3 regions of the Bacillus smithii genome follow, and region 3 is predicted to be linked to each of the others. Evidence: riboswitches for the same ligand, from Rfam matches in the RefSeq annotation. Region 3 holds a riboswitch; each other region holds the start of a gene.
The links. Region 3 has a riboswitch for cobalamin ahead of BSM4216_RS13925 (ribonucleoside-diphosphate reductase subunit alpha). Riboswitches for the same ligand answer to the same signal wherever they lie in the genome.
Positions count from the first base shown of each region.

Region 1: it holds a riboswitch for cobalamin, as region 3 does, so the genes downstream of both, BSM4216_RS05415 (DUF4430 domain-containing protein) here and BSM4216_RS13925 (ribonucleoside-diphosphate reductase subunit alpha) in region 3, are expected to answer to the same signal.
Region 2: it holds a riboswitch for cobalamin, as region 3 does, so the genes downstream of both, metE (5-methyltetrahydropteroyltriglutamate--homocysteine S-methyltransferase) here and BSM4216_RS13925 (ribonucleoside-diphosphate reductase subunit alpha) in region 3, are expected to answer to the same signal.

Region 1 is NZ_CP012024.1:1,134,003-1,141,894, forward strand. Features, by position in the region: gene menC (o-succinylbenzoate synthase) at 1-981, shown strand, start outside; cobalamin riboswitch at 1,080-1,285, shown strand; gene BSM4216_RS05415 (DUF4430 domain-containing protein) at 1,419-3,485, shown strand; gene BSM4216_RS05420 (class D sortase) at 3,478-4,056, shown strand; gene BSM4216_RS05425 (DUF4430 domain-containing protein) at 4,053-4,928, shown strand; gene BSM4216_RS05430 (energy-coupling factor transporter transmembrane component T) at 4,925-5,812, shown strand; gene BSM4216_RS05435 (ABC transporter ATP-binding protein) at 5,785-7,440, shown strand; gene BSM4216_RS05440 (ECF transporter S component) at 7,422-7,892, shown strand, end outside.
Region 2 is NZ_CP012024.1:3,291,943-3,299,834, reverse strand. Features, by position in the region: gene metE (5-methyltetrahydropteroyltriglutamate--homocysteine S-methyltransferase) at 1-1,732, opposite strand, end outside; cobalamin riboswitch at 1,874-2,069, opposite strand; gene BSM4216_RS15455 (CBO0543 family protein) at 2,242-2,811, opposite strand; gene BSM4216_RS15450 (glycosyl hydrolase family 28-related protein) at 3,199-4,875, opposite strand; gene BSM4216_RS15445 (DUF3048 domain-containing protein) at 5,329-6,357, shown strand; gene BSM4216_RS15440 (CitMHS family transporter) at 6,433-7,725, opposite strand.
Region 3 is NZ_CP012024.1:2,965,811-2,973,702, reverse strand. Features, by position in the region: gene gatB (Asp-tRNA(Asn)/Glu-tRNA(Gln) amidotransferase subunit GatB) at 1-523, shown strand, start outside; gene ltrA (group II intron reverse transcriptase/maturase) at 1,129-2,391, shown strand; gene BSM4216_RS13930 (ribonucleotide-diphosphate reductase subunit beta) at 2,480-3,526, opposite strand; gene BSM4216_RS13925 (ribonucleoside-diphosphate reductase subunit alpha) at 3,554-5,797, opposite strand; cobalamin riboswitch at 5,930-6,118, opposite strand; gene BSM4216_RS13920 (acetylornithine transaminase) at 6,311-7,450, opposite strand; gene argB (acetylglutamate kinase) at 7,447-7,892, opposite strand, start outside.

The DNA.
Region 1 (7,892 bases), 1.5 Mb from region 3:
AATATAGGTTGGGGGGAATCCGTTGCCTTTAGCGCACCTACCTATACTGAAGAAACGTTTCAAACCAACTGGCATATTTTGGAAGATTTTTTAATCCCCATGATAAAAGGGCGGGAGATTTCTCATCCACATGAAGTAAATTCGATATTTCAGCCGATTCGTGGTAATTATATGGCAAAATCCGCTATTGAAACGGCCATTTGGGATTTATATGCAAAGCGTTTAAACAAACCGCTTTACCAAGTGATTGGGGGGAAAAAGCGACAAATAGAGGTTGGTATCAGCCTTGGCATTCAAAAATCCATCGATGATTTGCTGGAAATGATCAAAAACTATGTGGAACAAGGATATAAAAGAGTGAAAGTGAAAATCAAACCTGGCTGGGATGTAGAAGTGATCAGACAAATCCGTCATTATTTTCCGCAGCTCCCTTTGATGGCCGATGCCAACTCTGCTTATCGTTTGGAAGATGTTCCTTTATTGAAACAATTGGATGACTTTCATTTAATGATGATTGAGCAGCCGTTGGCCCACGATGATATCGTCGATCATGCGTTGGTTCAAAAGGAACTGAAAACGCCGATATGTTTGGACGAAAGCATTCATAGTCTTGAAGATGTAAGAAAAGCTGTTGAACTTGGAAGTTGTCAAATTATTAATCTGAAAATCGGCCGCGTTGGCGGATTAGGAGAGTCTATCAAAATTCACGATTTTTGCAAAGAACATCACATTCCGCTTTGGTGTGGAGGAATGCTTGAAGCAGGAATCGGCCGGGCCCATAACGTTGCCATCACTACTCTGGATCAATTTACTTTGCCAGGGGATACGGCTGCCTCATCTCATTATTGGGAACGTGATATCATTCAACCGGAAGTGACCGTCGAGAATGGATGGATTCATGTCCCTGAAAAACCCGGGATTGGCTATGAGCCAGATTTCGAAGCGATTGATTCTTTTACTTGCCACCAAAAAGTTTTTTAATGGATGTTAGAAAAAATGATTGTTTGGCAAACCATTTTGTCATTTTTTGTCCGTTTGACAGTTTACACTTTGATTGGCTATGATAAATTCAAATACAATTAGTTAATAGGAAAATAGGTTGGCAAAAGCCGTGCTGTCGAGCTCTTGCCATGAAAAGGGAAGTCCGGTGAAAATCCGGCGCGGTCCCGCCACTGTGAATGGGAGCTTTCTAAATGGTTTGCCACTGTTTGCTGTTTTGCAGATGGGAAGGCTTTAGAAAGCGATGATCATGAGCCAGGAGACCTGCCTATTTTTTCTTGCGACGTTATACCTACGAGGATAGGGTGCGTCAGTTTGTTGCTGGCTATTTTTGTTTTTTTTTGGCACCCTATCTCGTTAGGTGTGCCTTTTTCTTTTGGTTATTTTTTATTATTACATATCGTTGAGGAGGGGGATTTGTGTTTTCTATTAAAAAGATAGCTGTCACGGCTTTAATGTCTATTTTCATAATAGGCCAATTGGCATTTGGTTTTACTGCTTTCGCGTCGGAACCGTCAAATAGCAGTATAACGGCTGAACAGCAGCAATCAGAAGTAGGAGTGACCATCATCGGGGACAATGGTCCGATCTTGCAAACAACGGCGGTCGATGTCCCTTCTGGAAGTACGATTTTGGACGTTTTGCAAAAAGCAGCCCTTGAAAACCATCTTTCGGTCGAAACGAAGGGAAGCGGTGAAAACGTTTATGTAGACGGTATCAATGGTTTACATGGAGGCGACCGCGGACCGGCTAGCGGCTGGATGGTGTATGTCAACGGGCTCTCCATTCCTGTCAGTGCCGCTGTATATCAAGTGACCAACCATGATCACATTCAGTGGGAATACACGACTGATTATACGAAAAATCAGAAAGTAGATGCCAGTTTAACGATCATCGGGAAAGATGGAAAACCTTTTGTTTCGAATGTAAAAAGAACAACCGAAGGCCATGCGACGGCTTACGATTTGTTAAAATCGATTGCGGATGATCAAAAGATTCCTCTTGATGTTACTTATAGTAAAGACTTTGGTTTTTACGTTCAAAACATCGGAACAGAACGGCTTGAATCTCATGATACATGGGGGCAATATTGGGCATTTTATGTCAATGGCCAAATGGCTTCCGTCGGTGCATCGTCCTATGTACTGCAACCGGATGACAATATAACTTTTAAAGTCGAAACGTGGGGAACGAACGAATATAACGGAAACAACGGGAATAATGAAAACAATGGAAATAGTGGAAATAACGGAAATACCGGAAATGAAGGCAGCGGCAATGGTCAAAATGGATCAGATGGGTCCAATACATCGCCGGTAAACGAACCAAATAAGGTCAGTGAAAACGAAATAAATGACATTTTAAAAACGACGGTGAACCATATTCTTCAATCGGGAGTCGACAGTCCGTGGGAGGCTGTTGCCATTCGTCAAGCCGGAATGAAAGTTCCTGCATCTTATTTGAATGACATAAAGCAACAAGTGATAGAGACAAAAGGAGAGTACCGGAATATTACCGATTATGAAAGAGATGTTATTGGTATAACGGCTGCAGGAGGAGATCCTCGCGATATAGCAGGATATAATTTAGTGGAGAAAATCTACAACAGTGACTATTGCGAAAAAAACGAAAGCTGTCCAATGACTCGCCAAGGCACAAACGGAATCTTGTATGCCTTAATTGCTTTGGACAGCGGAAATTATCCAGTTCCATCAAACGCTAATTGGACGAGAGAAAAGTTAAAGAAACGCATTTTAGAATTACAGGAAGCGGATGGCAAGTGGACGCTATATAACGGCCAAGGTTCACCTGTCGATATGACCGGAATCGCAATCGCTGCTCTGGCTCCTTATAAGGATGAACCGGAAGTGGCTGCCGCTATTAAACGAGGTGTCGATTGGCTGTCTGCTGAACAGAAGGAAAATGGTGGTTTTGCAGATCCTCAACTAGGGGAAACAAGTGAAGCAGCATCCGCAGCCATTATAGGTTTGACAGCAGCAGGAGTTGATCCTCAAGGTGCTGCATTTACGAAAAAAGACGGCAATTTGTTGAGCTATTTGATCCGTTTTTATAATGGTGCCGGACAATTTCGCCACACGGCAACGGGTGATGCAGATGAAGTGGCAACCGAGCAAGGTGCCGAGGCGATGGTCGCTTATCAACTTTTTGCTGATGGAAAAGGTTCCGTTTATCGGATGGCACAAAATCCAAATCCGGCGAAAGAAGGGACCGACAATACCCAAACGAGCAACAATCCTAATTCAGAATCAAAAAATGAGAACAGCGGTCTCGTAACGAACAATTCAAAAGAAAAAAATGATCACGATCAATCCGGATCCAAAACTTCACACCCTCCTTTGGGCGGCAAATTGCCGAATACTTCAACGAATATCTATAATCTTCTTTTGGCAGGAATCATTCTGATCATAGCGGGTGTTCTGTTATATGTTTATAACCGGAAATACCGGGAGAGAGGCCATGATTAAAAAGATCTCTCTTTTGTTCATTGCTGGGGGCTTTCTTTTCATTGCCTGCGCTGGATGGCAGAAGCTGAAAATGGATGCGGATCAAAAAGATGCGCTTCGAAAAGCGGAAAAAATTGTGCATTCTGAACATAAACAAGGATCTTTTCATCCTGTGCGCGGAGAAGTCGTGGGTACTTTAGAGATACCAGCCTTAAAACGGAAGCTGCCGATTGTCGAAGGAGCTTCTCCGGAAGATTTAGAAAAAGGGGTCGGCCATTATTCAGCTTCTGCCTATCCGAAACAACATAATCAAATTGTTCTTTCCGGCCACCGGGATACGGTGTTTCGACAAATAGGAACGCTGAAAAAAGGCGATCAGTTGATCATTCGATTGTCGTACGGATCCTTTTCTTATACCATTCGCCGCATGAAAATTGTGGACAAGGACGATCGTTCTGTCATTCATTCCACCGCGCCGACTGAGGAGTTAGTTTTAACGACATGCTACCCATTTCGTTATGTGGGAAATGCACCGAAACGTTATATCATCTATGCTTATCCGGAACATTTTCAAGGGGGTGACGGTAAATGAGAAAATGGAAAAATGCGTTCTTACTACTATTCTCTTTTTTGTTGATCTTGTTTACGGCAGGCTGTCAAAAGGATGAAGTCGTGCCTCATTCCAATAACGACCATCATAACGCAGCGGCTGTTCAGTCATCTTCGGACAAAACATCTTCAGACGGTAAAGAAAAGGAGATAAAAACTTCCAAAGAAGATCATAATCAAAATAAAGATCAAACTGCAGATGCGGAAAAGTCGTCCCATTCGGCCGCAGATTCGTCCAAAACCAGCAATGAAAAAGAAACAAAGTCGAAATCGACTGATTCAGCTGCAAAGTCAAAAAACGGATCGTCCAATGCCAATGCGGAGAAAGAGAATAGCAAAGGGAACAGCGAACAAAAATCAACGGCTGAAAAGAGCAATGCGACGACAATCCATACTCCACAAGCACCAAAGAGTCAATCGACTGTGAAACCGGAGCCGGCCAAAAAACCATCTTCGAAACCAGCCGCAACGCCTGTTCCAAAACCGGCCCCAAAATCGGCCTCAAAACCGGTTAACAAACAAACGGTAACGGTATCGATTCGTGGAGATTCACAAACGGGAACCATCCTTTCCCCCACTAAAGTACCGTTGCAAAATGGGGATACGGCGTTGGAAGTGACATTGCGAATCGCCAAGCAAAAGGGCATTCCGGTCAGTATACGCGGCAGTCATTCCACGGCTTATGTGGAAGGAATTTCGAATCTTTATGAATTTGATCATGGTCCGTTAAGTGGTTGGACGATAAAAGTCAACAATAAGTACGTTTCTCGTAGTGCAGGTGCTGTCGCCGTCAAGGCGGGGGATGTGATTCAATGGATTTACACGAATGACTATACAAAGGATACACAACCATGAAAAAAGGAATTCATTCTTACCATCCATTCGTTTGCTTTCTTTATTTTGCCGGGGCGATGGTGTCTGCCATGCTTTATCAGCACCCAGTCTTTTTAGCGGCGGGTGCTGTGCTCTTTCTCATATTGAATATTTTGTTGGACTCCGGTAAGACGGTGCGTAAATGGCAGGGGATGATGATCACCATTCCCGTATTTTTTTTGATACTCAATCCATTGACGAATCACCGCGGCAGTCATATTTTCTTTTATTTCGGCGCAAATCCCGTCACGTTGGAATCGTTTTTGCAAGGATTGATGCTTGCGCTTACTTTATTTAATTTAATGGCGGCTTTTGCCGCTTACAACCAAGTGATTACGGCGGAAAAATTTTTATTTTTATTTGCGAAATGGCTCCCGCAATGGGCCCTGTTGGCTATGCTGGCCATGCGGTTTGTTCCGCTCTTACGAAGAAGGCTTTATGAAATTGAAATGGTCCAAAGAGGAAAGGGACAATCTGTCACAGAAGGCACCTTCATACAAAGAGTAAGAAATGGTCTGGAATTCGTGCAAATATTGTTAACTTGGTCGCTTGAAGAGGCAATTCAAACCGCCGATTCCATGGCAGCAAGGGGTTATGGGATTCAGAAACGGAGCCGTTATATTCCTTTTCGGATGAAGGGAAAAGATTGGTTTGCGATGGTTTATTTGCTTGTTTTCGGAACGGCAGTGGCTTTTGGATGGTGGCTTGGGGACGGCGTGCTGGCAGTCTATCCGATTTTGGAACCACTATTATTGCAAGGCAGAGAGTGGTTTTTCCTGCTCATGTTCGTTATGTTTGTAGGGTTTCCAATAGGAATTCAAGTAAGGGAGGCACTGCTATGGCGTTATTGGAAGCGAAAAATTTAACTTTTACGTACCCGGATGCACCAGAACCTGCTCTATCTGATATCACTTTTACAGTAGAGCCGGGAGAATTTATTCTCCTTTGCGGCCCTTCCGGTAGCGGAAAGTCCACTCTTCTGCGTTTGTTAAAGCGAGAAGTCCGTCCGCATGGAAAGATAGAAGGGGAGTTGTTTTTGGACGGATGTTCTTTTATGAAAGTTCCGGCCAAACAAATGGCACAAGAGATTGGCATGGTTTTTCAAGATCCGGAAAATCAAATCGTTATGGACCGGGTGATGGAGGAGTTGGTTTTTGGTCTTGAAAATTTGGGATATTCAACGGAGGACATGCGAAAGCGAATAGCCGAAATGGTTCATTTTTTTGGCTTGGAAGGATGGTTGGAGCGAAAGACATTTGAATTGTCAGGCGGCCAGAAACAATTGGTCAATCTTGCTGCTGTTTTGTTGTTGCATCCGCGTATTCTTCTTTTAGACGAACCTACTGCTCAGCTTGATCCGGTGGCTGCAAGTGAATTTATGACCATGCTCCGGAGAATGAATGAAGAATTTGGACTTACCGTCATCATCGCGGAACATCGCTTGGAGGAATTGTTTTCACTTGCAGACCGCGTCATGGTTTTGGAAAAGGGCAAAAAGATTTATGATGCCCCATCGCGTGAAGTCGTTTCTCAATTGGCAAAACATCCTTCTTCTCAGATCTATCCCTATCTTCCCAGCCCGGCCCGCCTATATTTAGAACATAGTCAAAAGCCTGCCTCAGAAAGCATTCCGCTGACAGTAAAAGAAGGAAGAAAATGGATTTCGACCCTGAAAGGGACCTCCGTTCCCACCCAGCCGTTTCAAGAGGATATTACAAATAAAAAACCTTTGTTGGCTTTAAAAGGAATTAATTTTCAATATGAAAAGGAGACTAGACCAATACTGGATCAATTGTCGCTTTCCGTGTATGAAGGGGAGTGGCTGTCGGTAGTTGGAGCGAATGGATCGGGAAAATCTACGTTGCTGAAAGTCATGGCCGGTCTCCAAAACCCGCAGCGTGGTGCCGTTATCTTTAATGGAAAGAAACTGAAAAAGCCAATTCCATCAGAAATTGCTTTTTTACCGCAAAATCCGAAACTTTTCTTCCTGCAGGATACAGTGGAAACGGAGTTAGAGGCCATCATCGATAAGCACCAAATTCAACATGGAAGAGAAAAGATGGAACAATTAATGGAGATGTTTCAATTGACGCCTATTAAAGACCGTCATCCTTATGATTTAAGCGGAGGAGAAATGCAAAAGGCGGCTCTTGCCGGTGTGATGCTGATGAATCCGCGACTTCTGCTTATAGATGAACCGACAAAAGGATTGGATCCGGAAGCAAAACTTCAGTTTGGGAAACTGTTAAAAAATTTAAGGGCTAATGGGGTTACGATTGTAATGGTTACTCATGATATTGAGTTTGCTGCTCAATACTCGACTCGCTGCGCCATGCTGTTCCAAGGAGAAGTAACGATTACCGCTCCTACTAAAACGTTTTTTCAAGGAAATACGTTTTACACGACTGTTGCCAATCGGATTTCCAGGGGCGGACGTGTCCCGGAAGTGTTAACGGTAGAGGAGGCTCGAGAAAAATGGCGCTTTCTAGAATGATTCTCATCCTGTTAGCGGTTATTTTATTTGTGATTCTAGCCTTTTTGCCTTTATCGGTACAGCGCCATTTTTTATGGATCAGCGTGATTTTTATGATCGGCACGTTTCTTCCTTTTGTCATTCGCTTTGAGAGGCGGAAAGCAGCCGGACGAGAGCTGGTGTTGTTGGCGGTTTTAGGAGCGATTGCCGCAGTAAGTCGGGTTCCGTTTGCTCCTCTTCCAAGCGTTCAGCCTACCACGTTCGTCGTGATTGTCACCGGGCTCGCGTTTGGACCAGAAAGCGGGTTTGTGGTCGGCGCACTCGCAGCACTCGTTTCCAATATGTTTTTAGGACAAGGCCCCTGGACGCCTTGGCAAATGTATGCTTGGGGTATGATCGGGTTAACGGCAGGTTTGATGCGACGAACAAGGCTGATGAAAAATACGGTTGGCCGCTGTGCTTATGGATTCGTG
Region 2 (7,892 bases), 330 kb from region 3:
CAATTTGTTCGCATACTTCTTGACGAGATTTATCATCGCGAACAAACGACCAGTTTAAAATCGTCACCGGTCCCGTAAGCATCCCTTTTACAGGCTTGTCCGTTAATGATTGTGCATAGACGCTTTCTTTCACGGTCATCGGCTGTAAAAATTCTACGTCGCCGTAGATAATAGGGGGACGGACACAGCGTGAGCCATACGATTGGACCCAACCATTTTCGGTAAAAGCGAATCCTCCCAGTTTCTCCCCAAAAAACTCCACCATATCGGTTCTTTCAAATTCACCATGAACCAATACATCCAGTCCTATCTCTTCTTGTAGACAAATCCATTTTTCAATTTGCTGCTGAATAAACTGTTCGTACTGCTGTTCATTCCATTCGCCTTTTTTCCATTTTTGCCTTGCCTTGCGGATATCAGCTGTTTGCGGAAAACTGCCGATAGTCGTTGTCGGAAGAATGGGGAGGTCGAACGCTTCTTTTTGGACGGATTGGCGAATGGAATAAGGCGATTTTCTTTTCGCTGATACATGTTGTAAGTTTTTTTGAGCATGCTGTACACTTTGGCGATGTCTTTCCGAATGGTTTTTCCATGTTTGGATGATTTGTTGGTTTTCTTGAAAATAAGCGTCGTCCACCCCGTGTTGATCTCTTGCCAGGAACACAATTTCGGTTAATTTTTCATCCGCAAAAGCCAACGATTGTTTGATGATTTTGTCTAATTTTGTTTCGTTCTTCGTCGTTACCGGTACATGAATTAAGCTGCAAGAAGGTTGAATCCACAGCATCGATTCCGGAACGACAGAAGTGATCTTTTCAATGAGATGACGTTTTTCCGCTAAATCAGACCGCCAGATGTTCCGTCCGTCAATGATGCCAGCCGCGAGCACTTTATTGTCGGGAAAGTCGTGAGTAAGCAGTGATTCTAAGTTGTTTTCGCCGCCATGGACAAAATCGAGTCCGACTCCTTGAATCGGCAAGTCCATAAGCTCTTGGTACCAATCGACGGAATCAAAGTATGTTTGCAGCATAATTTTTAAGTTTGGTGCCGCCTCATGCAATTGATGATAAATGAACTGGATCGTTTTCATTTCCTCTTTGGAAATAGAAGTAACGAGAATAGGTTCATCGATTTGCAGCCATTCTACCTTTTCATTTTGCAATTCCTGTAAAATTTGTTCATAAAGAGGAAGAAGCTGCAAAATAAGGGCAGGGAGCTCTTTTTCCTTATATCCTTTGGACAGTTTGATGAAGGTATATGGCCCGATCAGTACAGGTTTTCCTAAGATTCCAAGCTTCCTTTTTGCTTCTTGGTACGCTTTCAGCGGCTTGTTTTCAATGAGTCTTGGTTGGGCGTTGTTCCATTCAGGCACAATATAATGGTAGTTTGTATTGAACCATTTCGTCATTTCGCAAGCATGCGCAGTGTCGCTGCCGCGCGCCATGGCAAAATAAACAGAAAGGGGAATGTCATTTCCTTTCCAATTAAATCGTTCCGGTACTAATCCAAACATAGTTGCCGTGTCCAACATTTGATCGTAAAACGTAAAATCGCCGACGGGGATAAGGTCAATCCCGATTTCATGCTGTTTTTTCAAGTGTTGATGCCGAATGGATTCCATCGTCTGTAGAAACTGGCTTTCATCCACTTGGCCTTTCCAAAATTGTTCCAATGCTTTTTTCCATTCTCGATTTTCACCAATACGTGGATAACCAAGATTGCTTGATTTCATGTGTTTTTTCACTCCCTAATTAATTTCCCCAAATAAAAAGGCATTTCTAACGTTCGATAAGGAGTTAGAAATGCCAAAAAAAGGGTGTAAAATACCCTGTTTTTTCCATTCATAACACCTCCCTATCTCCCGTAGGTAAAAGCAGTGTTGTCAGAACAGGCAGGTCTCCTGACTTAAGGGTCATCGCTTTTTGCCGACCTTCCCAGCCTTTTCGGCCAGTGGCTGCATCGGCATTGCTCGCCTCTTACAGTGGCGGGACCGTGCCGGATTTGCACCGGGCTTCCCTTTTCATCCAAGGACAAAAATCGTCTTTGGAACCTGTTCCCACAATATTAAATTGTAAAAAAATAATTTATATTATAAATTATAGAAAAACAGTAACGTCAAGATATCATGATCGGTGGTAATTGTCAAGGGAGCAAAAAATAGGAGAGTGAGGGTTCACTCTCCATCGAAAGTAGGATCTGTTAAGCATTTTTTCAATCGATTTCAGAATGGTTCGTTAAAGTTTAATGAGCCGGTTTTTTTTCACCCAATAAAAAGATCTTTGTTACAATCCGAGAAATTAAGAATGTGATCAAGTATACGATCAAAATGTGAAAATAGTTCACCCCGTCAAATACGACTAATAAACCAAGGCTGGCCAAAATCGGTTTCACGATAAAAGCGAATACACAGGCGGTAAGAAAGGAATAGAGATAAAAATTTTTATTGTGATTCAACGTCCATTGATAGACGAGCATAAAGACGACCGGAACAAGGGAGGCATCCAATGAAAAACTAGGAAAGTAAGGAATGGCTTCATAGGGATATCCCCATAATCTTGTCCTTACCCCGTATGTATCAATATATGCAAACCAAGCATGTATATTAAAGCCATAAAATCCAATTAAAAAAATTTTCTCTCTGTCTATCGTAAAAGCTAAAACAATTAAGGGAACGATGAGCATTAACACAACCACCCAAAATTGCCATGTATGAAAACTGGAATATTGTGCCCAATAGTCTGCATGTAAGATACTTACTTTTTGTTGTAATTTTGTTACATAATCGAATAATTGCTGTTGATGTTGGTTCATAAAATCCCACCTTCCTGTTCGTTTCTCTATATTTATGGTTACCTAAAAGACGAAAAATATACGACATGCACTAAGGAAATCATAATTAGATTTATTAGATCTTTGATCCCACATGAATCATCTTTTTTCTCGTTGCAGATGATGGAAAAGTAGAATTGGGAATAAGAAATAAAAGGAAAAATTACCACCGCAAAGAGAAGATTTCGAAGGTTGAAATGAACTCTCCGCTTCCCTATCCGGATTGAACAGATCAGGAAAAGATGTTATATGGTCGTTATGGGAATGAAGATCAACTACGGATGACTTGGCGTAAGAACAACGGCCCCAAAGTACCGATTAGTTCCACTAACCATCGGGGAGGATGAAAAAACTCCCCTGATGGAATTTTTATTTTATACAAATCGGCATTTTATAGCCCACAGCTTGAAAATTGGAAATGGAGGGGGGAAACTCTACGGTTTTCAGCCCGCATTTGCCGTTTGGATTAAAGGCTTTCAAGTGATGAACGTGGATATTTTGAACTCCGGCACCAATCTGAATGGCCAGAGGAGCGGACTGGCGGATGGTTGAATGGCGAATGGTGACGTCATCTGCCCGCTGTGGACCGCCAAAGATCTTAATATCCGCACCCGCTGTATGGAAATTCCGTATCGACACATGATTCAACACGATATTGCGCGCCCGATACTGAATGGCGATCACAGGATTTCCCTTGTAGTCATAATCCGGGTCGCCTATTAATGTAAAATGGTTGATGACTACGTTCCGATAGGCAGAAACAACCAGTCCCCTGGGGGAAGAATGCTGATATAAATCTGTATAGATCGGCGCGATTGACACCATCATTGTCGCCTTTATGTTATAAGCCGTCTTTGATTCGGGATCCGAGATTTTATGGTGTCCGATATGACGGAAGTTATAAGAACGGTTATCGTGGACGGATAAATGTCCGATGATGTAGATGTTGGATGCTGCCGAAGCATTGTGGTGGGCTTTAATTTCTACGCCGCCGAAGCATCTTGACGTCGAGTTATGGACGAGCCATATGTTTCTGGATCCATCATCCACTTCGATGCCGTTGGAATTGGATATCCCTTTTGGATGGGCTCTTCCGCTTGGATCGCACATGTGGCTGTTGGAAATAAAAACGTAGTCACTGTGATGAGTGGTGATTCCATCATCGCCAAACCCATATCCGTTTAATTGGTCAAGCCAAATGTACCGGCTTCGGCCTCGGGCGCGTTTTCCGTCTCCTGCGTAATGATAGCGGGTTGAGGACACATCAAAACAATGCAGGCCGGGGTTAATGGCTTCCACCTGTTTGACCCATCCATATTTGACATTGGCGAATGTGAAGCAGCTGGAACTATGCCCGCCCGCGCTCGTACGCTCCGTGTTCCCGAGCCGTTCTATATTCCAGTCTAAACTCATCCCTTTTACCAAAATATGGTGATTTCCTTTCCGATGATTGGCATTTGTCACTAATCTTGTCTCGATGGGGGCATCGGGATGAAGCTTGATGGTTGTGATGCCTTTTCCTTTTCCGATTAAGCATGTCCAAGAAGGCAGTTTGATTCCTTTTGTTAAAAAAATACCTTCCGGCACGTGCACTATTACCCGCCCGTTCCCAATCGCTTTTTGAAACGCTTTGGTATTGTCGGTTTTTCCGTCTCCTATAGCTCCGTAATCTAACACATTTACGATCCTATCAATCTTGGACATTAAATGGATGTATTCTTGATCTAAAAGGTTTTTCCATATTGGATAAACAAAACCGTTCTCATCAAGATCTGTCTCCCATGAAATATCGTTCCTTTTTTGGACAGGTAAAAAGTTTGTTGTTTTTTTGATGACAGAAAGCACAGAAGCGGTGAAAGGATTTCGTTGCTTTCTCTTGTTGCTATATCGATCAAAAAGTTCATCGGTCTCCTTGATGACATTTTTCAAATCTGTTTTCGTATCCAAAAGGTTTGCAATCAAATCTTTATTTTTGATAGGATCGTGATTCTTATCTAAGCAAAGCAATGTTTTCACTCCCTTGAAAAACTTGGCGACAAGGTTCATGTATTTTGTAGTATTCTCCATTTGGGCTTATATAACCTTGTAACAAGAAGAAGGATTATTTTGTTTTCAAGTTGTATTCATCCTTTAAAATACTTTCTTCTTGTTTTAGGAGAAAATCAATTCATAAGCTTATACCCGTTTTCTGCCGGAAACATATATTGACAAAAGCGGTTCATTTGCGGACATTTGCTTTTTTTCTCGAACAAACCGATTGCAAGACAGTTCCATAGTTTAAGAATCGACGTGTACACGGTTGCTGACAGAGAAATTTGACAAGAATGATCAATAGGGAATGTACGTTTTTTAGCGAGCTGTTTTCAAATGTAAATTTATTTCATTTTATATGCCTTATGAGAGGGAGAGTTCAACCAGCAGCGATCAAGAAAAGAATCATCGCCGTTTCAAAAAGATGGTGGGAAGAAGTCCATATTATAAGAATAGGGGATTATGTTTATGTTGAAAAAATGGTTAGCAGCAGCTTGTATCATGATTTTGACATTATCGGGATGTGCCGGCAGCGGCAAAGAAAATTCACGGAATGATCGAGACCGAATTCAAGAAAAAGTTTCCGACACGGACAAACACGAAGTACGATATCGTTACCCGTTGACTGGGATCTGGACCAATCAAAAGCCTAGTGATCGCGCAGTGGCTGTGGTCATAAATAATCATCCGAAAGCTCGGCCGCAATCAGGGCTTCAATCAGCTGATATTGTGTATGAAGTGCTGGCCGAAGGTGATATTACTCGGTTTCTGGCCATTTTTCAAAGCCAAAAGCCCGATAAAATAGGGCCTGTCCGCAGCGCGAGAGATTACATGATTGATTTGGCGAAGGGCTACGATAGCCTGTTTATCGCTCACGGCTATAGCCCGGAGGCGAAACAAATGCTCCAATCGGGCTTGATTGATAATCTGAATGGCATTCAGTATGATGGCACTTTATTTAAACGGTCAAAGGACAGAAAGGCGCCCCACAATTCCTACATCACCTTTGAAAACATTCAAAAAGGAGCTGCCGAAAAGCAATTCAAAATGACTCCTGCGCCCAGGCCGCTCCCTTTTTATACGGATAACGAATCGAAGCATCTTTCCGGACGCAAGGTAGAGAACGTTCATATAGCTTATTCCAAATATTCACTTTTTAATGCAGATTATCGGTTCGATGCTAAATCGAAAAAAATGGAACGCTATTCCGGTGGAGAGCCAACAATGGATGCAGAAACGAAAAAACCTGTTTTAGTGGATAATCTGTTGATTATCGAAACGATCCATCGTGTTATTGACAGCAAAGGGCGGAGAGAGATTGATTTAACTTCGGGTGGAAAAGCCTATTGGATTCAACGGGGCGTGTGCCGAGAAGTGGAATGGAGAAACGAAAACGGCAGGATTTTGCCGTACGAAAACGGGCACTCTCTTCCATTCGTTCCCGGCAAAACATGGATCAATATTGTCAAAAGCCTCGATTCCGTTTCCTTTTCATAGGCAGCATTGAGCTTCATTTATAAGGGAGGCTTTCTTCAAAAATGGGAAAGCCTCGGCAACCTTTTTAAATAAAGCTTAAAACGGAATCACCTGGATGATGACGGCTACGATGATCATGACAATGGTGGAACCACATGCCCATTTTAAGAAGGCTCGCTGCAAATCGCCGAATTCTTCGCCGACCATTCCAACCAGTAAATAGGTGGATGGCACCAGAGGACTTAATAAATGAACGGGCAGGCCTAAAAGCGAGGCTCTTCCAATAGCCTCAGGATCAATTCCATAGGCGGAGGCTGCCTTTGAAATTAACGGAAGGACTCCAAAATAAAACGCATCATTGGACATAATGAACGTAAAAGGAGCGCTTAAAATCGCTGTTATAATCGCAAAGTGGGGACCCAAAGCTTCCGGGACGTGGGATATCAATGCATTTGCCATCGCATCAATCATTTTCGTTCCCGATAAAATACCTGTGAAAATTCCGGCTGCAAAAATCATGGACACAACCGATAATGCGTTTCCTGCGTAAGCAGCAATTCGCTCCTTTTGATCTTCTAAACGAGGATAATTTACGATAGCGGCAATCGCAAAACCCGCCATAAACAAAATCGGAGTTGGAAGAATTTCCAGAATTAATCCAATTAATAGAGCAACAGTTAACAAGGCGTTGAACCACAGCAGATGTGGACGTTTATTGGAATCTTCTTCTAAAGCTGCTGCTTGCTCGACTAGAGTGCTTTGATCGATCTCCATAATACCGATTCGTTTTCGTTCTTTTTTTCCAAGCCAATAAGCCATCAATAAAACAAATATTACTCCTCCTATCATAGAAGGGACGATCGGTGTAAAGAGATCAGAAGTTTCCAGATTTAATGCACTCATTGCCCTGGCTGTCGGTCCACCCCAAGGGAGCAGATTCATTACGCCTGATCCGGAAACCGCAATGCCCGCCAAAATAAGCGGCTTCATGCCAATTCGTTTATAAAGCGGCAGCATAGCGGAAATCGTAATCATATAAGTGGTTGTGCCGTCTCCGTCCAGCGAAACAAGAAGTGTCAATACAGCTGTCCCGATGGCGATTTTTAATGGATCGCCTTTTACGACTTTCAGGATTTTGGCAATGATGGGATCAAATACTCCGGCGTCGATCATGAGTCCAAAATAAAGAATGGCGAATAAAATCATAATTCCGGTTGGAGCGACACTTTTAACCCCGTCAAGCGCCATCGTTCCAATGTCTTTTCCAAATCCGCCTATGAGAGCAAAAAGGATCGGGATGATCATCAAGGCGATCATGGCTGAAAGCCGTTTTGTCATAATGAGAAACATAAAGACAATGATCATGAGGAAACCTAGTACAGCAAGCATCTTATCACCTCAAGCAATGTTTTTTATTAAGTATATCAAATAGGGGGAAGTTTAGTAATCGTTTTCAACGAGAAAATTAAAGTGTTTTTAGAATATTTTGTTTTTTATTCGCGATCTCAAAAAAACCGTATTACCACTAGTGCCTCTCATATAAAGCTCAAGTCCTA
Region 3 (7,892 bases):
ATATGTGGAAGAATGGGGTCTTCCAGCTTATGACGCCAAAGTTCTGACCCTTACAAAAGAAATGTCCGATTTCTTTGAAGCAACCGTAAAAGCCGGAGCCGATGCTAAGCTCGCCTCCAACTGGATGATGGGAGAAGTGTCTGCTTATTTAAATGCGCAAGGAAAAGAATTGCATGAAATCGCCTTGACGCCGGAAAGTTTGGCAGGCATGATTCGCTTGATTGAAAATGGCACTATTTCTTCTAAAATTGCCAAGAAAGTATTTAAAGAGCTGGTCGAAAAAGGCGGAGATCCGGAAAAAATCGTCAAAGAAAAAGGGCTTGTCCAAATTTCTGATGAAAATGAACTGCGCAAATATGTGCTGGAAGTGCTCGATGCCAATCCGCAATCGATTGAAGACTTTAAAAACGGAAAAGATCGGGCGCTTGGATTCCTTGTCGGTCAAATTATGAAAGCGACTAAAGGACAAGCTAATCCGCCGATGGTGAATAAGTTATTGCTTGAAGAAATCAATAAACGTTAACATGCTTTATAATAAAAAGGAGGCGGCTCCGTTTAAGAGCCGGCCTCCTTTTTTGTGTGCGCCCGGCATGGGTGTAATCTATAGGGTGAAAGTCCCGAGCTGCGAAGGCAGAAGTAGCAGTTAGCTTAACGCAAGGGTGTCCGTGGTGACGCGGAATCTGAAGGAAGCTGGAGGCAAAACACCGGTCCGAGGAACACGAACCTCATATAAGGCTAGGTATGATTGAGTGAGTTTGCATAACAAAACAAAGCTCTTTCTGTCGAAGGTCATATCGAGTAAATGAGGCGGATAGATGGTGTGAAAGTGCATGTACTTACCCGGGGAGGTCTGGCGGATATGTGAAGTACTCTTCATAACCTACTTAGTGATAAGTAGCTGAACCGTCAGAAGTCAGCAGAGGTCATAGTATTAGTTGGTCTAGAACAACTAAGAAGGACCGAACAATTAAGAGAGAATAGCCCTTGGTATTCAGTGAGTCATGATGAACACAGAAAACGTAGTACCTCACTTGAGGGAGGAAGCGGTGAATCCCGTGGGAGACCTCTTGGAGGGTGGAGTGACCACTGGCATAAAGAGAACAGCTATTCACGGAAGGAAGAATAACAATGCTTTTGAATCAAATCCTGTCACGGGAGAATATGCTTTTAGCTTTACAAAGAGTAGAAAAGAACAAAGGTAGCCATGGAGTAGATATGATGCCCGTACAAAACCTCCGTCAGCACATAGTCGAAAACTGGATATCCATTAAAGAGGCAATTCTCAAGGGTACCTATGAACCAATGCCTGTTCGAAGAGTCGAAATCCCGAAACCTGATGGCGGTGTTCGGTTACTAGGTATTCCAACCGTAACAGACCGTTTGATTCAACAAGCAATTGCCCAAGTATTATCGAGGATATATGACCCTATGTTCTCCGAACATAGTTATGGGTTTCGTTCAAATCGAAGTGCTCATGACGCAGTTAGGAAAGCAAAAGGCTATATCAGAGATGGTTATAGATGGGTAGTAGACATGGATTTAGAAAAGTTCTTCGATCGAGTGAATCATGACAGGCTGATGAGTACATTAGCCAAGACTATTAAAGAAAAGCCACTATTGAAGCTAATCCGCAAATATCTACAAGCTGGTATCATGATTAATGGTGTGATATCTAGGACAGAAGAAGGGACGCCGCAAGGTGGCCCCCTAAGCCCTTTACTTTCGAATATTGTACTAGATGAACTAGACAAAGAATTAGAGAAAAGAGGGCATAAATTTGTTCGTTATGCCGATGACTGTAATATTTACGTGAAGTCAAAACGGGCTGGTGAAAGAACCATGGCTAGTGTCAAACGATTTATTGAGGGAAAACTTCGTCTAAAAGTCAACGAGAAGAAATCTGCGGTTGACCGACCATGGAAACGAAAGTTTCTAGGATTTAGTTTTACACCTTCAAAAGAGCCAAAAGTTCGGATTGCCAAGCAAAGTCTAAAACGAATGAAGAAAAAGGTGCGAGAAATCACGTCAAGAAAAATACCATACCCAATGGAATATCGGATTAAGAAACTTAACCAATATCTACTTGGATGGTGTGGATATTTTGCATTAGCAGACACAAAGAGTATCTTTGAAGATTTGGATGGCTGGATTCGACGAAGACTCCGGATGTGTTTATGGAAAAACTGGAAAACCTCAAAGACCAGGATACGCAACCTCATAAAACTAGGAGTTCCTGAATGGAAAGCTTATGAATGGGGGAACAGTCGTAAAGGTTATTGGCGAATCTCAAAAAGTCCCATATTACACAGAACCCTTGGAAACTCCTATTGGAGTAACCAAGGGCTTAAAAGTCTACAGAAACGTTATGAATTCTTGCGTCATTTATCTTGATTGAACCGCCGTATACGGAACCGTACGTACGGTGGTGTGAGAGGACGGGGGTTAATCACCCCCTCCTACTCGATTAAGCTTGAGGGGTTTATAATTCATCGAATCCGTTGTCAATTACATTGACTTTTGTATATTGACGCGACTTTTGTTCAAAGAAATCCGATTTTCCTAAGTCTACTTCTTCATACGCTTTAATCCACGGAAGCGGGTTGGTTTGATAGCCAGGAAACGGTTTTGAATCTGGGTATCCAAGCTGTTTGACGCGGAAGTTGGAATAAAACTTGACATAGGCTTCTACATCCTCAATGAAAATGCCATTTATTTTATTGCCAATCACTTCTCTTGCCCAATCAATCTCGAGTTCTGCCGCTTGTTTAAAAGTTTCTTTCACAAAGTGTTCCATTTCTTCATTATCATATTCCGGGTATTCTTTTAATACTTCTTTAAAGATTTTCACAAACAAATCGACATGAATTTGTTCGTCCCGGTTAATGTAATTAATCATCGTGCTTGTCGCGACCATTTTTTGATGGCGAGCAAGATGGTAAAAGAAAGCGAACCCTGAATAAAAGAACAGTCCTTCCAAAATGACGTCAAACACGCAGGATTTCAATAAGTGCTCCACAGTCGGCTGTTCCACGAAATGTTTATACCCATCGGTGACAAACTCATTTCTTCGTTGCAAAGTAGGCTCGGTCCGCCAAAACTCAAAAACTTCATCTTGTTTTTGTTTCGGAACGAGGCTGGATAATATATAAGAATAAGAATGATTATGAATCACTTCCTGCTGAGCCAATATAATCATCAGCGCGTTTAAGCTGGAATCGGTCAAGTAATCGGCCACTTTTCCGGCATAGTCGGTTTGGATGCTGTCAAGCAAAGCAAGAAGGCCGATGATTTTCAAAAAGCTGTCCTGTTCAGCAGGAGGCAGCTCAGGAAATTGTTTAATGTCTTGGGACATATTGATTTCAAATGGCGTCCAAAAATTAGCCAGCATTCTTTTATACTTCGGATAAGCCCAAGAAAAGCGGACATCATCCCAGTTTAAAATATTGGAGCTTTCACCGTTGACAATTTTCGTCGAACGGTTGGGAGCTTCGCGATTGATTAGTTCTCTCTTTTTTAATCGTTCCATTTTCATATCCTCCTTGAATATCCAATGTCAGCTTGAGCACGATTCGCATTCTTCCATGATTTCCGACGAAGTGGACCGCAAATAATACGTAGATTTCAGTCCGGATTTCCATGCTTGCAAATGAAGATCCAGCAGCTGTTTCGCTTTGATCGTGTTTTGTACGTACATGTTAAAGGAAATCGATTGATCAATATGGCGCTGACGAACGGCGTTTTGACGGATGCTCCAATGTTGGTCGAGAAGATAGGCTGATTTATAATACCATGTCGTGTCGGCGTTCAAGTCGGGCGCTGTCACCGGTATCTTGTAATCTTTCTTTTCTTCGGCATAAAATTTTTGGAAAACCGGATCAATGCTCGGTGTGCTTCCGGCTATCAAGGAGGTGGATGAATTCGGAGCGATCGCCATTAAATAGCCGTTTCGAATTCCGTATTCTTGAATGCTGCGGGCCAGCTGTTTCCATTTTTCATCTTTCAGATAGCCGCGTACTTCAAAATAGCGTCCGCTTTCCCAATCGGAGCCTTCAAAGTAAGGATAGGAACCTTTTTCTTTCGCTAATTCCATGCTGGCTTGAATGGCATAGTAAGCGATAGTTTCATATAATTCATCCGCATATTGAACGGCTTCATAACTTTCCCAGCGGATATGTTTCAAAGCGAGCAAATGATGCCAGCCGAACGTGCCTAATCCGACGGCTCGATATTTTTGATTCGTGATTTGAGCCTGCAAAACAGGAAGATGGTTAATGTCGATCACATTGTCGAGCATTCGGACTTGAATCCGGATGAGACGTTCCAAGCATCCATCTTGAACGGCCCTTGCTAAATGGATGGACGACAAATTACAAACGACAAAATCTCCCGGAACTTTCTCCACGTGAATGCGGCCGTCTTGGATATATTGTTGGGTCATGACGGTCGGGCTCATATTTTGGGCAATCTCGGTGCACAAATTTGTGGCGTAGATCATTCCTTTATGCTTGTTCGGATTCATGCGATTGGCCTCATCACGGTAGAACATAAACGGCGTTCCCGTTTCGAGCTGGCTTCTCATAATGGATTTCATAATTTCAATCGCAGGCACTTTTTCTTTGGAAAGCTGTGGATGGTTGACACATTCTTGATATTTTTCACGGAAGCTTCCCCGGCCTTTTTCTTCGTCATAATAATCTTCCAATGAGAAGCCCATGACGGTTCTGACCTCATGAGGATCAAACAAATACCAATCATCCCGGTTTTCGACGGCTTCCATAAAGAGATCGGGTATGCACACGCCCGTGAAGATATCATGGGTACGGAACCGTTCGTCGCCGTTATTCAGCTTCGCGTCTAGAAATGCAAAAATATCTTTATGCCAAACGTCCAGATAGACGGCAATCGCTCCTTTGCGTTGTCCGAGCTGATCGACGCTGACAGCGGTATTGTTCAATTGTTTCATCCATGGAATAACTCCTGATGAAGCGCCTTGATGGCCGCGAATGGCGCTGCCGCGGCTGCGGATTTTTCCAAGATACAGACCGATTCCGCCGCCATGTTTCGATAGATTGGCCGCATCGGTGTTGCTGTCGTAAATTCCTTGCAGGCTGTCGTCTACTGTATCGATAAAGCAGCTGGATAATTGACCGTATTTTTTGCCGGCGTTGGCCAAAGTCGGAGTGGCTACGGTCATATAGAGATTGCTTAATGCCCAGTAGGCTTCTTTCACAAGCGTTAGACGTTTTTCTTTCGGTTCCTTTTGCATCAACGTCATGGCGATGATCATCCAACGTTCTTGCGGCAATTCCATCGTTCGTTTTTCATAATCTTTTGCTAAATACCGGTCATTTAATGTACGCAGCCCGATGTATGTAAATAGCTCGTCTTTTTTCGGATCAATAATAGATTCCAACTCTTCTATTTCCTGTTTGCTGTAGGTTTCAAGCAGAACAGAGTCGTAAATTCCAATCTCCGTCAAATGTTGAATCAACGGATAAAAAGGCCCGTAGCCTGTCTCGCCCGGATCATAGCCTCTGTTGGCAGCCGCTTCTGTATACAATAGACCGGCGAACAGCTTGGCGGCTACAAACGTCCATTCAGGTTCTTCTACAGAAATAAAACCGAGACATTCCAAAATCAATTCCTCGGTTAACGCTTTGGTCGAAAGCCAAGGTTTTTGCTCCGCCATCTGTTTGGCTTTTAAGGATAATATCGAAAAATCAAGCTGTGGATATTGGTGAGATAGTTTTTCAAATAAAAGCTGAAAAACTTGTTCTTTTGAATTGGTTGAGATCATGGTTTGGTCCTCCTTATCGTTTGAAAGAACAAAAAAATCCGCCCGGAAATATGAGCGGATCAAACGATAGACAAAAAAGGCAGAGGCAACCTTTTTTCACTATCGTTTCATCTTCCCAAATCCCCGGAGAATTGAAACTTGACAAGGATGGCAGGTCTCCTGGCTTGTGGTCATCCTACTAGGGACCTTCCCATATCAGCACCGAACAGCAAACTGATACAGTGGTATTCCCGTTCGTCTCACTTACAGTTGCGGGGACAGCTCCGGAATTTCACCGGATTCCCTTTTAAGTCCAACGACACCATCGCTTGCAGCGAAACAATATATTGAAATTGTATGGAGTTGTCGATCTATATATTGTGATGATAAACTTTGCGCAAAGAATTGTCAAGAGGGCAGAGCTCTTTATCGATAGTGATAAAGAAAGAAGAGAACCTGAGTGAAGAAGTGCAAAAAAAGAAATCCCCCTGTCATTTTCAAAGAGACAAGGGGAGAATGATGTGGAATATTCATTTACGATCCCAGAACTTTTGACAAGATGTTGACGGCTTTTTCGATTTCTGAATCTGAGACCGTTAATGGAGGAAGGAGGCGGAGGACATGAGATCCGGCTGTTAAAATCAGCAGTTTTTCTTTTCTTGCTTGAACGAGGAAAGGTTCTGCATTATCTGTAAGCTCTATACCGATCATTAACCCTTTTCCTCTAATAGATTTAACTACTTTTGCATCGGATAATTTCGTTTTCAACAAGTTTTGGAAATAAGCTCCTTTTCTCTCTACTTCATTCAGAAAATCGTTTTGGAAAATGATTTCCAATGTGGCTTTTGCGGCTCGGACAGAAACCGGATTGCCCCCAAAAGTGGAACCGTGAGAGCCCGGAGAAAAGGCTTGGCCTAGTTCTTTTTTGCCGATGATGGCACCTAAAGGCAGTCCGCTGGCGATTCCTTTTGCGACCGAGACAATGTCGGGATGCAGGCCATAATGTTGGAAGGCAAACGGTTTGCCTGTCCGGCCGATGCCGGTTTGGATTTCATCGATGATGAGGAGAGAACCGTTTTCATGGCATAACGTTTCCAATGACTGTAAAAATTCCGGCGTGGCCGGATTTATGCCTCCTTCTCCTTGGATAATTTCGGTCATCACCGCCGCCGTGTTTTCATCAAGCGCTGCTTTTAAAGCTTCGATATCGTTGAAAGGAACGTATTCAAATGTTTCCAGCATCGGGCCAAAGCCGATTTTGACTTTTTCCTGTCCGGTTGCGGCCATTCCGGCAAAAGTCCGTCCGTGAAACGAATGTAAGAACGTGATGATTTTCGAGCGGCCGGTTGCCTTTCTGGCTAATTTGATCGCCGCTTCGTTTGCTTCCGCTCCGCTGTTGCAAAAGAATACAAGATCAAGACCGGATGCTTCCGCTAAAAGCTTGGCGGTTTCTTCTTGAAGTTTGCTTTGAAACAGATTGGAAGTGTGCCAAAACAGGTTGAGCTGGTCGATTACCTCTTCTTTAACAGTGGATGGTACATGTCCGAGATTGGTCACTCCGATACCGGCTGTAAAATCGAGATACTCATCGCCGTTTTGATCTGTCAGCCGCGATCCTTTCGCTTTTACGGGCTGCACTTCCCAGCGAGCGTATGTGGGAAATAAGTAACTCATATTGTCACCTTCTCTTTTGCAAATTGTGTTCCATGCCAATGGCCGCTTTTATAAAAACGCTTTTTCCCTGATACAATATGCACATGGCCCGTATTTTGGGAAGCCGCTTTTAATGCCGATTGGACTTTTGGAATCATTCCTCCTGTAATGACTCCGCTTTCCATAAGTTGATGGGCTTTTTCTTCTGTCAAACGGTCGATCAATCGGCCGTTTTGGTAGACCCCATCGACGTCCGTCACCATTAAAAAATGGTCCGCGTTGAGAGCCGCAGCCACCGCACAAGCCGCATGATCGGCATTGACATTTAAAATCCGGCCATCCGGACCGGAAGCAATCGGCGTTAAAACAGGCAAAAGTCCTTGTTCGGTGAGGCTGGACAGAAAATCGGCCTTGACGTTTGTTACATCTCCAACTAGTCCGTATTCTTCACGATTGATATAAT